Regions from separate parts of the Kosakonia sp. YIM B13571 genome, predicted to be linked through region 2. Evidence: predicted binding sites of a transcription regulator. Region 2 holds the regulator's gene; each other region holds the start of a gene.
What was found. Region 2 encodes Fur, which represses iron uptake genes when iron is present. Its sites were predicted from a motif close to ATAATAATGAGAACNACTATCAA; they were not measured.

Region 1 (5,062 bases), on a different contig from region 2:
AATGCTCTACCACGTGCTAACCGGGCCGCGCGGCGGTGCGCTGCTGGCGTTAGTCAGCCGCCAGACGCACTTCAGCCTGATAAGCCGCGTGCTAAAACACATTGAAAGTCAGTACACGGAAAACCTCAGCGTTGACCAACTGGCGGCGGAAGCCAACATGAGCGTCTCGGCGTTTCACCATAACTTTAAATCGGTGACCAGCACGTCGCCGCTGCAATATCTGAAAACCTATCGTCTGCACAAAGCGCGCATGTTAATGGTGCACGATGGTATGAAAGCCGGGGCGGCGGCCATGCGCGTTGGCTATGAAAGCCCGTCACAATTCAGCCGTGAGTTTAAACGCTACTTTGGCCTGACGCCGGGGGAAGATGTGGCGAGAATTCGCATGATGCAGGGAATGTGAAACTTCCCCCTCTTCATGGCGAAGAGGGGAACGCATTATGCGCTGCAGTACTTTTTCTTCAGCACGACCGTGACCGCACCAACCAGACCAACAATCAGCAGGAATACCGGCAGCAGCATCAGGAAAGTCATCACCTGATCTTCATGGCGTTTCACAAATGGGATCATGCTGATGGCGTAGCCCAGCGAGGTCACCGCGCCGACCCACAGCAGCCCGCTCAGCCAGTTAAATAACTGGAAACGGCGGTTAGAGAGGCCGGAGATGCCAGCCATCGTCGGCAGCAGGGTGCGGATGAAGGCCAGGAAACGCCCCGCCAGCAGCGCCAGCAGGCCGTGACGGTCAAACATATAGGTTGCCCGCTCGTGATATTTTACCGGCAACTGCGATAGCCAGCTTTTCACCACGCGCGTATTACCAAGCCACTTGCCCTGGATATAGCTCAGCCAGCAACCGAGGCTGGCGGCGGAAGTGAGGATAGCTAAGGTAGCTACGAAATCCATGCAGCCGCGCGCGATCAGCGCGCCGGCCAGCAGCAGCAAGCTGTCACCGGGTAAAAACGAAGCAGGAAGTAGGCCGTTTTCTAAAAAGAGAGTGGCAAACATTACTAAATAAACAACACCCACAACATGTGGATTTGCCAGCGCAGCAAAGTCGTGATGCCAGAGCGCAGCAATAATATCTTGAATAACAGCCATGGACTTTCCCGTGGAACCGCGTAGAGGAGGCCATTGTACTCCAGTTCGCCTGAAACACCTTGATCGGGGGCGCAAGAAATGGAGAATTTTCTGAATACTTACGCCCGTAAACTTGGTTTACACGATGCGCTGGAAGCCTGCCACTAAATCCTCAATCAGATCGTCAACATTTTCTAAACCAATGTGTACTCGGATTAATGTGCCGGTGAAATCCACTTCACCGTCCGGGCGAATCGCCGCCAGTTGTTCCGGCTGGTTGGCAAGAATCAACGATTCATAACCGCCCCACGAATACGCCATGCTGAACAGCGAGAAGTGATCGAGGTAATTCGCCAGTTCTTCATTATTCAGGCGCTTATTCAGCACAAACGAGAACAAGCCGCTGCTGCCGGTAAAATCCCGCTGCCAGAACTCGTGACCTTTGCTGCCGGGCAGCGCCGGGTGATTCACGCGCGAAACCTGTGGATGTGCCGCCAGCCATTCGGCAATTTTCAGGCTGCTTTCGTGGTGCTGGCGCAGTCGCACACCCAGTGTGCGCAGCCCACGGCTGGTCATATAAGCCGTGTCGGCATCTACCATTTGCCCCATTAAATAAGCATTTTCGCGCAGTTGTTCCCAACAACGTTCGTTGGAAACCGCCGTACCGATCATGCCATCGGAGTGGCCAATCAGGTATTTGGTCGCCGCCTGAATTGAGATATCAATATCGAATTCCAGCGCCTTAAACAGAACGCCCGCCGCCCAGGTATTATCGATCATGATAATGGCCTCTGGTGCGACGCTTCGCACCGCCTGCACAATAGCCGGAACGTCGTGGACTTCCATGGTGATTGAGCCGGGAGATTCCAGGAACACCACTTTGGTGTTGGGCTGAATCAACCGCACGATGCTGGAACCGATCATCGGGTCGAACCAACTGGTGGTGACGCCCAGCTTGGCGAGAATTTTTGTGCTGAAATCCTGGCTGGGTTCATAGGCGGTGTTAGTCATCAACACATGATCGCCTTGTTCAACAAACGCCAGAATGGTGTTTGCCACCGCCGCCGCGCCGCAGGGGAAAAGCGCGCAGCCCGCGCCGCCTTCCAGTTCGCACATCGCGTCTTGCAGCGAAAAATGCGTGAGCGTGCCACGACGACCGTAAAACAGTTCGCCATTGGCGCGGTTACGCGTCGCGTGTTTTTTTGCTTCAACGGTCTCGAATACCAGTGAAGAGGCACGTTGGATAACGCTGTTCACCGACCCTTGCGTGTATTTTTTGCTGCGCCCTGCGTTAACCAGAGCAGTATCAAGATGCTTTGCTGTCATTCTCGCTCAACCTGTTTTTATACGTCTGGATGTCCAGACTACCATGATTGTCGACGGATGCCTCGCAGTGTTACATCGGGGGGGCGTAATTTTTCCAGAAAATGTTCAATGGGGTTTGTTTACTGCGTAAGCGCAAAGAAAATGGCTTTTAATTCAGGCACCATGCAAATACTAATGAGAACGACTATCAATTCGACGACTTTTTGATATGATGACGCACAGATTTTGTGATTTGCGTCTCGGAGATACACAGTGGGTAATAATTTGATGCAGACGGATCTATCCGTGTGGGGCATGTATCAACATGCCGACATCGTTGTGAAGGTGGTGATGATCGGCCTGATTCTGGCGTCTGTCGTCACGTGGGCGCTTTTCTTCAGCAAAAGCGTTGAGATGATTTCACACAAGCGCCGCCTCAAGCGTGAGCAGCAGCAGTTGGCTGAAGCCCGCTCTTTGGATCAGGCGAGTGAAATTGCTTCCGCTTTCCACGCCCGAAGCCTGAGCACACGGTTAATCAACGAAGCCCAGAACGAACTGGAGTTATCCGCAGGTAGTGAAGATAACGAAGGTATTAAAGAGCGCACCGGTTTTCGTCTGGAACGCCGCGTTGCCGCCACCGGCCGCCATATGGGGCGTGGGAATGGTTATCTGGCAACGATTGGCGCGATCTCTCCGTTTATTGGTCTGTTTGGTACCGTTTGGGGCATCATGAACAGCTTCATCGGTATTGCGCAGACGCAAACCACCAACCTCGCGGTTGTTGCGCCGGGCATCGCGGAAGCGCTACTGGCAACAGCTATCGGTCTGGTTGCTGCTATCCCGGCGGTGGTGATTTATAACCTCTTTGCCCGTATGATCGGCAGCTATAAAGCGACTCTCGGTGATATCGCCGCGCAAGTTCTGCTGCTGCAAAGCCGCGATCTGGATCTGGCCGCCAGCAACGCCCAGCCAGTTCGTACCGCGCAAAAATTACGAGTAGGTTGATTCGTCATGGCAATGCGTCTTAATGAAAACCTGGACGATAACGGCGAAATGCACGAAATCAACGTCACGCCGTTTATCGACGTGATGTTAGTGCTGCTGATTATCTTTATGGTGGCCGCGCCGCTTGCCACGGTCGATGTGAAAGTCAACCTGCCGGCATCGACCAGCCAGCCGCAACCGCGCCCGGAAAAGCCGGTTTACCTGTCGGTAAAAGCAGATAACACCATGTTTATTGGTAACGATCAGGTTACTGATGAAACGATGGTTAACGCGCTAAATACGCTAACCGAAGGTAAAAAAGACACCACCATCTTCTTTCGCGCGGATAAGACCGTGGATTACGAAACGCTGATGAAGGTGATGGACACGTTGCACCAGGCAGGATATCTGAAGATCGGCCTGGTAGGTGAAGAAGTCACGAAAGCGAAGTAATACGAAATCAATAAAAAAGCTGGCGAATGCCAGCTTTTTTATGCCTGTTATCCAAGGTGTTCGCCGCCCGTCACGCCATGCACTTCGGCGGTGACGTAGCTGGATTCCTGGCTCGCCAGATAGACATAAATCGGTGCCAGTTCCGCAGGCTGCCCGGCACGTTTCATTGGCGTTTGCTGGCCAAACTGTGGCAGTTTCTCCTGCGGCTGACCCCCGGCAATTTGCAGCGCTGTCCAGATTGGCCCAGGTGCGACGATATTTACGCGGATCCCTTTTTCCGCGACCTGCTTCGCAAGCCCTCGGCTGTAATTGAGGATTGCCGCTTTGGTCGATGCGTAGTCCAGCAGATGTGTGCTGGGTTGATACGCCTGAATAGACGATGTGGTGATGATGCTCCCGCCCGGTGGCAGCAGCGGCACGGCTTCCTGAGTTATCCAGAACAGCGCAAAAACGTTGACGGTGTAGGTTTGAGTAAATTGCTCTGTCGTCAGGTTGGCAATCTCTTCCACGGCGGTCTGCTTACCTGCCACCAGTGCCAGAATATCCAGCCCACCGAGCAGCTCTTTTGCCTTGTGCGGCAACGAGCGGGCAAAAGACTCATCGGTCAGATCGCCAGGAATTAACACCGCTTTGCGTCCGGCGGCTTCGATTTGTGCTTTCACCTGCCGGGCGTCTTCCTCTTCTGCAGGTAAATAGTTGATGGCGACATCCGCCCCTTCGCGTGCATAGGCAATAGCCGCCGCGCGGCCAATGCCGGAATCGCCGCCGGTCACCAGCGCTTTGCGATCTTGCAGCCGCCCACTACCGACATAACTGTTTTCGCCGCAGTCGGGAATCGGGTCCATCTTCGACTGTACGCCTGGCGTTGGTTGCCGCTGTTTCGGGTAGTCGCCAGTGTAGTACTGCGTGGTGGGATCCTGAATTTTCGTCTGGTTATTCGCCATTACGTACCCTCCATATCGGTTGTTGAGTACTTAAGGGTAGAAGCCTGAGCTGAAAATGCAGGCTAATTCAGGATTATCTTGAGGCGAAGGTGTACAAGCGCGGGATGGAGAAAGGGCTATTTGGTGTTTGTGACTCTCTTTGTTGCCGAGTCTTCTTCCAGTGCGACGGTTGTCACATTCGAGGTGCGGTATTCGCCATCGCTCAGTTTACGGCTCAGGCGTAACGTCGCGGTTTCCCTGCTCAGAATGTACTGATAGTGCGCCTCCAGGCGACCCATGATTTTGTCTTTTAGCTCCGG
Region 2 (5,062 bases):
TCAATCTCGCGTCGTTGCGCGGCCAGATTGTGCCAACGCCGCAGCAGGTTAACATCCACGGGCAGGATGTCGACCTGAGCCAGGGCGTGAAGCTGGATCTTTCCGCGCTGAGTGCCGATGCACAAAATGCGGTGAAATCGCGTTTTGCGTTGCTAGGTGTGAAGGAGGGTGGTTATCCGCTGCGTACAGAAATCGCCAGCAATGTTTTTACCGGTGAACAAGCGGTTTCCGGGGCTTACCTGCTACACATTGGCGCGAAAGAAACCGTGGTGACCGGCTACGATCCGGCGGGCGTGTTCTACGGTCTGCAATCGCTGCTGTCGCTCATTCCAGCCACAGGCGAGATGAAGATTGCCGCGCTTGAGGCGAAAGATGCGCCGCGTTTTGATTATCGCGGCATTCAGCTGGATGTCGGTCGCAACTTCCACAGTAAAGCGGCGGTGCTGCGCCTGTTGGATCAGATGTCGGCGTACAAACTCAACAAATTCCATTTCCATCTTACGGATGATGAAGGCTGGCGCATTGAGATCCCCGGCCTGCCAGAACTGACCGATATCGGCAGTAAGCGTTGTCATGATTTGAGTGAGAAAACGTGCCTGTTGCCACAACTGGGCTCCGGGCCGGACAGCAACAACAACGGCAGCGGTCACTTTAGCCGTGCGGATTACATCGAAATCCTCAAATATGCCAAAGCGCGACAGATTGAAGTGATCCCGGAAATCGATATGCCAGCTCATGCGCGTGCCGCCGTGATCTCAATGGAAGCGCGTTACGAGCGCCTGATGAAAGCGGGCAAAGAGAAAGAGGCGCAGCAATATCGCCTGCTGGATCCCACTGATACCTCGAACACCACTGGTGTGCAGTTCTATAACCGTACCGGCTATCTCAATCCGTGCCTTGATTCGTCGCGTAACTTTGTGGACAAAGTGATTGGCGAAATCCAACAGATGCATAAAGAAGCCGGGTTGCCGCTGAATACCTGGCATTTTGGCGGTGACGAAGCGAAAAACATCTATCTTGGCGCTGGTTATACGGATCAGAAAAAACCGGAGGCGGGCAAAGGCATTATCGATCAGAGCAATCAGGATAAGCCGTGGGCAAAATCGCAAGCCTGCCAGGCGATGATCAAAGAGGGCAAAGTTGCCGATGTTGAACATCTCTCCAGTTATTTCGGCGTGGAAGTCAGCAAGCTGGTGAAAGCGCACGGTATCGGCACAATGCAGGCGTGGCAGGATGGTTTGAAAGATGCCAAAGATGCATCAGTGTTTGCCACCGATCATGTCAATGTTAACTTCTGGGATACGCTCTACTGGGGTGGTTTTGACTCGGTGAATGACTGGGCGAACAAAGGCTTCCGCGTTGTGGTCTCTAACCCCGATTATGTGTATCTCGATTTCCCGAATGAAGTAAACCCGGCGGAAAGCGGCTACTACTGGGGCACGCGTTTTAGCGATGAACGTAAGATTTTCAGCTTTGCCCCGGACAACATGCCGCAGAACGCGGAAACCTCACTTGATCGTGATGGCAATCCGTTTAGCGCGAAATCTGACAAATTGTGGCCGGGCGCGTATGGCCTTTCCGCGCAGTTGTGGAGCGAAGTGGTGCGCACCGATAATCAGATGGAGTACATGATCTATCCGCGAATGGTTTCGGTGGCTGAACGCGCATGGCACCGCGCGGGCTGGGAGCAGGATTACAAAGCCGGACGTGAGTATAAAGGCGGCGAGACACATCTGGTGGATGTGAAAGCGCTGGAGCGAGACTGGCAACGCTTTGCGAACCTGTTAGGTCATCGCGAACTGGCGAAACTGGATAAGGCTGGTGTTCATTACCGCTTACCGGTTCCAGGAGCGCGTGTGGTGGGTGGAAAACTGGAAGCCAATACCAGCTTCCCTGGCATGGTGGTTGAGTTCTCAACCGACGGCGGCAAACACTGGCAGCGCTATGATGATAAAGCGCGTCCGCAAGTAAGTGGGGAAGTGCAGGTGCGCACTGCCAGCCCGGACGGCAAACGCTTTAGTCGTGTCGACAGCGTAAAAGCGTAATTTGAGGCAGTGATTAAACCCGGGGGCGCGAGCTTGCCGGGTTTTTTCTTTCAGTGCCGGTATTGCAGGCAAAAAAAAGCCAACCGTCAGGCTGGCTTTTTGGGTTTCAAAGCAGTTATTTCGCGTCGTGCGCGTGTTCATCTTCGCGGCAGTCGCCTTCGGCGCAGTGACCGTAAAGGTAAAGACTGTGGTTAGTCAGACGAATGCCGTGTTTCGCGGCGATTTCACGCTGACGCGCTTCAATGGAGTCATCACTGAATTCAATCACTTTGCCGCAATCGAGGCAGATTAGGTGATCGTGGTGATGCTGCTGAGTCAGTTCAAAAACGGACTTGCCGCCTTCGAAGTTATGACGGGTCACAATCCCGGCGTCGTCAAACTGGTTCAGTACACGGTAAACTGTTGCCAGCCCGATCTCTTCGCCCATGTCGATCAGTCGTTTGTATAAATCTTCCGCACTGACATGATGGTTATCCGGTTCCTGAAGCACTTCAAGGATTTTTAACCGAGGAAGCGTGACTTTCAGGCCGGCCTTCTTTAATGCGGTATTGTTGTCAGTCATGCGGAATCTGTCCTGTTGCTATACGATTCACTTCCTTAGCGGAAGTTATAAGGAATGCACCTGGGGTAATGCGTCTCATTATAGAACTGCCATGGCTGGATGAAAACTGCAAGCCCTCAAGTAAAGTAAGCTTATAAAACGTGGTGTCGCCAGCAAAGTCCTTTACGACGGCACCCAGTTTAGCAGGGCTTATTGTACAGCGATGGAGAAAAAAGTTAAAAATTTGTAGCAATTATTTCCATTGCTTTTATCTATTAATACGGCGTAACCCACAGATTACGCCATAAAAAATCAGGCGTTAATGATATCGTCCAGATGCAGCTCTTCGCGCACCTGTTTTACCCATTTCTGTACGCGCTCTGATGTCAGCTCTGGTTGACGGTCTTCGTCAATCGCAAGGCCAACAAAATGATCGTCGTCCGCGAGACCTTTAGAGGCTTCAAAATGGTAGCCCGCAGTTGGCCAGTGACCGACGATGGTTGCGCCGCGCGGTTCGATGATATCGCGAATGGTACCCAGCGCATCGCAGAAATACTCCGCGTAATCCTCCTGGTCGCCACAGCCGAACAGTGCCACTAATTTACCGTTAAAGTCGATCTCTTCCAGCGTCGGGAAAAAGTCATCCCAGTCGCACTGCGCTTCACCATAGTACCAGGTAGGAATGCCGAGCAACAGAATGTCATACCCTTCGATATCTTCTTTGCTGCTCTTGGCAATGTCATGGACGTCGGCAACGTCTTTACCTAGCTGACTCTGAATCATTTTCGCGATGTTTTCGGTGTTACCGGTGTCGCTGCCAAAGAAAATGCCTGTAATTGCCATGAGTAAAATAACCTCTTGAAACTTAATGAGTATGGTGGTGGCGCTACGCCCACAGATAAGGGCAATCATAGCAGAACAGGGAAGCGCGCGGAAACTGCTATCGCGTCGGACTGCACTGTATGACACATGAAAGTGTTATTTCGACGAGGTTTCGGAGGATTCGCTAGCCGCGCAATGCCTTCAACTGTGCCAACAGCATCTCTTCGATAAGCTCGCTGCGGCTCATATCACGCGCTTCTGCCAGCTCGTTTAACGCATCGACGGCTTCCACATTGAGTTTTAGTTCGACACGCTTAAGCCCACGAACTTTATCGCGTTTTAGCTGATTGCGTTTGTTGATGCGCAACTGTTCATCACGCGAGAGCGGGTTTGTCTTCGGCCGTCCCGGGCGACGCTCATTCGCGAACAGATCTAGTGTCGTACGGTCCGTTTGTTCTTTAGCCATGGTCTAAGCATACTACGGGAAAAACAAGCAATCGGGCGGCACGCCCGGGCTGAATAGCGCGCCATCATACATCAGCACAACGGACACGCCAACGACCGGGCGCGTTGAAACGACCGGTCGCCGCCTTTTTAATCAATTCGTCTTTTCAGCGAGATAGCGGCGGATGGCACGCATAACCGCGTCGGGTTTCTCGGCATGTACCCAGTGGCCGGAACCGGCAATTACATGCGCCCGTGCCTGCGGGAACTGCGCCAGCAACGCGTCACGGTACGCTTCGGTGACATAAGGAGAGTTCCCACCACGAACGAACAGGGCCGGTTTATGCCATGCAGGAACCGTTTCCCAGCCGACAATATGCGGGTATTGATCCCACAACACCGGCACGTTGAAACGCCACTCGCCATCAACAAACGATTTCAGCAGGAATTGAATGACGCCTTCTTCATTTATATGTGCGCGCATTAATGTGGCGGCTTGCTGGCGAGTGGATGCCCCTGCATCGCTCACCGCGTTGATGGCGGCAAAAATTTCGTCATGGCGGCGCACCTGGTAATCCACTGGCGCGATATCAATCGCTACCAGTTGATCAATCCGCTCCGGGGCAAGTGCTGTTAATGCCATCACGGCTTTACCGCCCATGGAGTGGCCAATAAAGGTCGCTTTGTCGAGCTGATGAGCGTCCAGCGTATCCAACAGATCCTGCGCCATTGCCGGGTAGTTCATTTCTGCGGCGCGCGGTGAAAGCCCGTGGTTACGCATATCCACTTGCAACACGTCATGATCCTGAACCAGCTCGCGGGCGAGCACACCAAGGTTATCGAGACTGCCAAAAAGACCGTGAACAAGGACGATCGGAGAATTGTTGTGCGGATGTTGCGCAGTTTGCGCGCACGTATTCAATTTCATGGCAAAGTTCTTTTTTTCACTCATTCGGGTTAGGTTATTATGTTGAACATTCTGCCGCCCGGCCGCAAGGTTAAGAATTACTCTTAGTTTTGCCGCCATCCTGGTTTGACGCTATCCGCTGTTGAGATTTCACTTTATAATCCCAACACTTGTATTCAGATAAGATATCGCACTGGATTAAGATGAAAACGATCGAAGTTGATGATGAGCTCTACAGTTATATTGCCAGCCACACGAAGCACATTGGCGAGAGCGCATCCGACATTTTACGGCGCATGTTAA
Region 3 (5,062 bases), on a different contig from region 2:
GCGGGCTTCAAAATCGCGATTGATGATTTTGGTACTGGCTATGCCAACTTTGAACGTTTGAAAGGGCTCCAGGCGGATATCATCAAAATCGACGGCTGTTTTGTCCGGGATATTTTGCAGGACAAGCAGGACGCGATGATCGTCAAAGCGATATGCGAACTGGCGAAGGCCAAATCGCTGACTGTTGTTGCGGAGTATGTGGAGAATGAAGCGCAGCGCGAAGTGTTGCTGAATGCTGGCGTCGATTACTTGCAGGGGTATTTGCTGGGTAAACCGCAGCCGCTGGCAAAAGCCGAATAAAAAAACCGGGGAAATCCCCGGTTTTTTAGACTATGACAATCAGATAACCAGCGCAGCGATAGCCGCAGACAGCACGCTCACCAGCGTGGAGCCATACACCAGTTTCAGACCGAAACGGGAAACCACGTTACCTTGTTCTTCATTCAGGCCTTTGATTGCACCAGCGATAATGCCGATAGACGAGAAGTTCGCGAAGGACACGAGGAACACGGACAGGATGCCTTCTGAACGCGGAGAGAGGTTCGCCGCGATTTTCTGCAGATCCATCATCGCCACAAATTCGTTAGAAACCAGTTTGGTCGCCATGATACTGGCAACCTGCAGCGCTTCGTGAGCCGGCACGCCCAGCACCCAGGCAATCGGGTAGAAAATATAGCCCAGAATCCCCTGGAAGGAGATGCCCAGCACGGCGGCAAACAGCGCGTTCAGGCCAGAAATCAGAGCAATAAAACCAATCAGCATTGCCGCAACGATAATGGCAACTTTGAAGCCCGCCAGAATGTATTCACCCAGCATTTCGAAGAAGCTCTGGCCTTCGTGCAGCTTCGCCATTTGCAGGTTTTCTTCGCTCTCATCCACGCGGTACGGGTTGAGAATCGACAGCACAATAAAGGTACTGAACATGTTCAGCACCAGTGCCGCAACAACATATTTCGGCTGGAGCATGGTCATGTACGCGCCGACGATGGACATCGAAACAGTCGACATTGCTGTCGCTGCCATGGTGTACATACGGTTGCGGGACATTTTGCCGAGGATGTCTTTATAGGCAATGAAGTTTTCAGATTGCCCCAGAATCAGGGAACTGACGGCGTTAAACGACTCCAGTTTGCCCATGCCATTCACTTTGGACAGCACCGTACCGATGGCGCGGATAATGATCGGCAGCACACGAATGTGTTGCAGAATACCAATCAGAGCGGAAATAAAGACAATCGGGCACAGCACTTTCAGGAAGAAGAACGCCAGACCTTCATCATTCATTTTACCGAAGACGAAGTTGGTACCTTCGTTGGCGAAACCGAGCAGCTTTTCGAACATCTCTGAGAAGCCTTTAACGAAGCCGAGGCCGACATCAGAGTTCAGGAAGAACCAAGCCAGTAAAACTTCAATCACCAGCAGTTGAATAACAAAACGAATGCGGATCTTCTTGCGATCGCTGCTTACGAGCAGGGCAAGCAGCGCCACAACAGCAAGCGCCAGGACAAAGTGCAAAACGCGGGACATATTTGCTCCAAATATGAGACGGGTAGGAATTTCGTGCACATTCTATGTAACAAGACAAAAGAAAACGAGATCAAACACACACTATATTAATGACCTGTGACCAGACTCAAAATTAGTGATCCAACATACATTTCTGTTATGTTAAGTAAAAGCGTGAAAAGTTGCGTCATGCTGCTAGACTCTTAACATAACGCGGCGGCAAAAGCTGTTGTCGCCGTCACCATCCTTGACATCCGACCCTTCTATCGTTTCTGGCTATCAGAGAAATCAGGTTAATCCATTTTAATGATCTTGATAATCATTCTCATTTTGGTAGCATGAAACATAGCAAAGGCTATATCTAGGGGCAATAAATGAACAGTAGTCGCGTTGAGAATAGTAATGGGCGTGCAGCGCGCAAGCTACGGTTTGCCTTAATGGGACCGGCGTTTATTGCTGCTATTGGTTATATCGACCCGGGCAACTTCGCCACCAATATTCAGGCGGGTGCCAGTTTTGGCTATCAACTGCTGTGGGTGGTGGTCTGGGCCAATATCATGGCGATGTTGATCCAGCTGCTTTCCGCCAAACTGGGGATTGCCACCGGGAAGAACCTCGCAGAGCAGATCCGCGATCACTATCCGCGCCCGCTCGTGTGGTTCTACTGGGTACAGGCGGAAATCATCGCCATGGCAACCGATCTGGCCGAATTTATCGGTGCCGCCATCGGATTTAAGCTCATCCTCGGCGTTTCGTTACTGCAAGGTGCGGTGCTCACTGGCGTGGCGACGTTCTTGATTTTGATGTTACAACGGCGGGGGCAAAAACCGCTGGAGAAGGTAATAGGTGGCCTGCTGCTGTTTGTCGCGGCTGCTTATATTGTTGAGCTGGTTTTTTCTCAGCCGAAACTGGCTCAGCTGGCCGAAGGTATTGTGATCCCGAGTTTGCCGAGTAGCGAAGCGGTGTTTCTCGCGGCTGGCGTACTGGGCGCAACCATTATGCCGCACGTCATTTATCTGCACTCGTCTCTGACACAGCATCTGCATCAGGGCACGCAGCGCGAGCGTTACTCCGCTACAAAATGGGATGTCGGTATTGCAATGACTATCGCTGGGTTTGTGAACCTGGCGATGATGGCGACAGCGGCAGCGGCGTTCCATTTTAACGGTCATACCGGTGTTGCCGATCTCGACCAGGCGTACCTGACGCTGGAGCCGTTATTAAGCCATGCGGCAGCGACCATCTTTGGTCTTAGCCTGGTGGCGGCGGGGCTTTCTTCAACGGTTGTGGGGACGCTAGCTGGGCAGGTGGTGATGCAGGGATTTGTGCGTTTTCATATTCCCCTGTGGGTGCGGCGTACCATCACCATGATGCCGTCGTTTATTGTTATCTGGCTGGGGCTGGATCCGACAAAGATCCTGGTAATGAGCCAGGTACTGCTCAGTTTCGGTATCGCGCTGGCGCTGGTGCCGCTGCTGATATTCACCAGCAACCGCAAATTAATGGGCGAGTTAGTTAACACAACATTAATTAAACGGGTCGGCTGGGTGATTGTGGTGCTGGTGGTCAGTTTAAATGGCTGGTTGTTAATCGGCAGTGCGGTGGGCCTGTAAATAGCATAAGAAAAAGGAGCGCTTGCGCTCCTTTTTGGATTTAGTGGTGGTGTCCACGGCCACGATGATCGTCGCGGTCGCGCCAGCCTTCACGGTAGCCGCGCTCATACGCGTCGTGTTTGTCCCAGCCGCGATGCCAGCCGCGGTCATGTCTGTACCAACGATTGCCGCGCCACTCATAGTTGCGGCCCCAGTAGTCACGGTCGCGCCAGCGGCCACCGTCCCAGTAGTTACCGTAATTATCGCGATCGCCAATTTGTAATTTCACAGATGGCACCAGGGTGATTTCGCCAGCATTTGCGACCAGCGGCGCAGAAGCCATTAACACAGCTGCCAGAATCAGTGACCTGAACATACTCTTCTCCTTCACGATCGGGCCGAAACGGCCTGTTACAACAATATTACGGGGCGGCCAAACCCCGTATTATTGGCGGAACTCCTAAATCATGAATGGCAGCATTTTTTGCTAAATTTGCTGTTATTTTGCACCACTGAGAATGGCGTCAATCTCATCGCTTTCGGTGGCGGTAAAGTCGCGGTTTGCCAGCATGCCGACCGCGTCGTCAAGTTGGCTTATTTTACTGGCACCGATCAGCACCGACGTGACACGATCGTTGCGCAGCACCCAAGCCAGCGCCATTTGTGACAGCTTCTGTCCGCGCCGTTCCGCCAGCGTATTCAAGGCGCGAACGGTCGCCAGTTTTTCTTCAGTGATCTGATCCGGGTTGAGAAAACGGCTGCCGCTGGCGGCGCGGGAATCGGGCGGAATGCCGTGCAGATAACGGTCGGTCAGTTGCCCGCCTGCCAGCGGTGAAAACGCAATACTGCCGACGCCTTTTTCCTGCAACACATCAAGCAACTCGGCTTCGACCCAGCGCTCAAACATTGAGTATTTCGGCTGGTGGATAAGACACGGCGTTCCGAGGTCATTAAGAATATCGATAGCTTCGCGCGCCTGCGCCGCCGGGTAGTTGGACAGCCCGACGTACAGGGCTTTGCCCTGGCGCACAATATGGTCCAATGCGCGCATGGTTTCCTTCAACGGCGTCTCGGGATCCGGGCGATGGTGATAGAAGATATCAACATACTCCAGACCCATGCGGCGCAAGCTCTGGTCGAGGCTGGCAATCAGATACTTACGTGAGCCCCAGTCGCCGTAAGGGCCGTCCCACATGGTATAACCGGCTTTACTGGAGATAATTAATTCATCGCGGTAGGGCAGGAAATCCTCCTGCAAAATCCGGCCAAAATTGCGCTCTGCGGAGCCTGGCGGCGGCCCGTAGTTATTGGCCAGATCAAAATGGGTAATCCCGAGATCAAAAGCATGCCGCAACAACTGGCGGCTGTTTTCCAGCAGGGTCGTATCACCGAAGTTGTGCCACAACCCGAGTGAAATTGCCGGAAGTTTTAATCCACTGTCACCACAGCGGTGATAGCGCATCTTTTCATAGCGTGCGGGATCGGCCAGATAAACCATGCAGTTACTCCTTTTTATCAGCGTAGCGTCAGTGTATGCGTTTACATTCATTGAGCTTACACCGCCAGGTATCGTAAAGCTTGCTTTCCACTTTCGATATGATGCGCATCCTGGACTCTCATCACAGTTCTCCAATACTCAGGTAAGTGTCAGTATTCGGAGATGCAACGCAATGCAAAACGATTATTCAGTTGCCGACTATCTACTGGACAGGCTTGCCAGCTGCGGCATTCATCATCTTTTTGGCGTACCTGGCGACTACAACCTGCAGTTTCTCGATAACGTTATCCAGCACCCAGCGGTACATTGGGTGGGCTGTGCGAATGAACTGAATGCCGCTTATGCAGCCGACGGTTACGGGCGTTGCCAGGGAGCGGGCGCGTTGCTGACCACCTTTGGCGTGGGGGAGTTAAGTGCGATTAACGGTGTTGCCGGCAGCTTTGCGGAATATGTTCCGGTGCTGCAA

Region 1: exbB (tol-pal system-associated acyl-CoA thioesterase) is a predicted target of Fur. The motif match lies at 2,572-2,594, and genes of this name have one in related genera.
Region 3: ACFX4O_RS17370 (Nramp family divalent metal transporter) is a predicted target of Fur. The motif match lies at 1,819-1,841, and genes of this name have one in related genera.

Annotation. Positions count from the first base shown of each region.
Region 1 is NZ_JBHZPL010000006.1:25,449-30,510, forward strand. It holds gene ACFX4O_RS15510 (AraC family transcriptional regulator) at 1-403, shown strand, start outside; gene ACFX4O_RS15515 (DedA family protein) at 439-1,098, opposite strand; gene metC (cystathionine beta-lyase) at 1,216-2,403, opposite strand; gene exbB (tol-pal system-associated acyl-CoA thioesterase) at 2,656-3,387, shown strand; gene exbD (TonB system transport protein ExbD) at 3,394-3,819, shown strand; gene ACFX4O_RS15535 (SDR family oxidoreductase) at 3,867-4,763, opposite strand; gene ACFX4O_RS15540 (cytoplasmic protein) at 4,880-5,062, opposite strand, start outside.
Region 2 is NZ_JBHZPL010000001.1:512,842-517,903, reverse strand. It holds gene ACFX4O_RS02480 (beta-N-acetylhexosaminidase) at 1-2,045, shown strand, start outside; gene fur (ferric iron uptake transcriptional regulator) at 2,161-2,607, opposite strand; gene fldA (flavodoxin FldA) at 2,899-3,429, opposite strand; gene ybfE (LexA regulated protein) at 3,593-3,874, opposite strand; gene ybfF (esterase) at 4,007-4,780, opposite strand; gene seqA (replication initiation negative regulator SeqA) at 4,963-5,062, shown strand, end outside.
Region 3 is NZ_JBHZPL010000008.1:2,182-7,243, forward strand. It holds gene ACFX4O_RS17360 (EAL domain-containing protein) at 1-300, shown strand, start outside; gene ACFX4O_RS17365 (NupC/NupG family nucleoside CNT transporter) at 340-1,527, opposite strand; gene ACFX4O_RS17370 (Nramp family divalent metal transporter) at 1,881-3,119, shown strand; gene ACFX4O_RS17375 (DUF2502 domain-containing protein) at 3,160-3,474, opposite strand; gene mgrA (L-glyceraldehyde 3-phosphate reductase) at 3,598-4,596, opposite strand; gene ACFX4O_RS17385 (alpha-keto acid decarboxylase family protein) at 4,769-5,062, shown strand, end outside.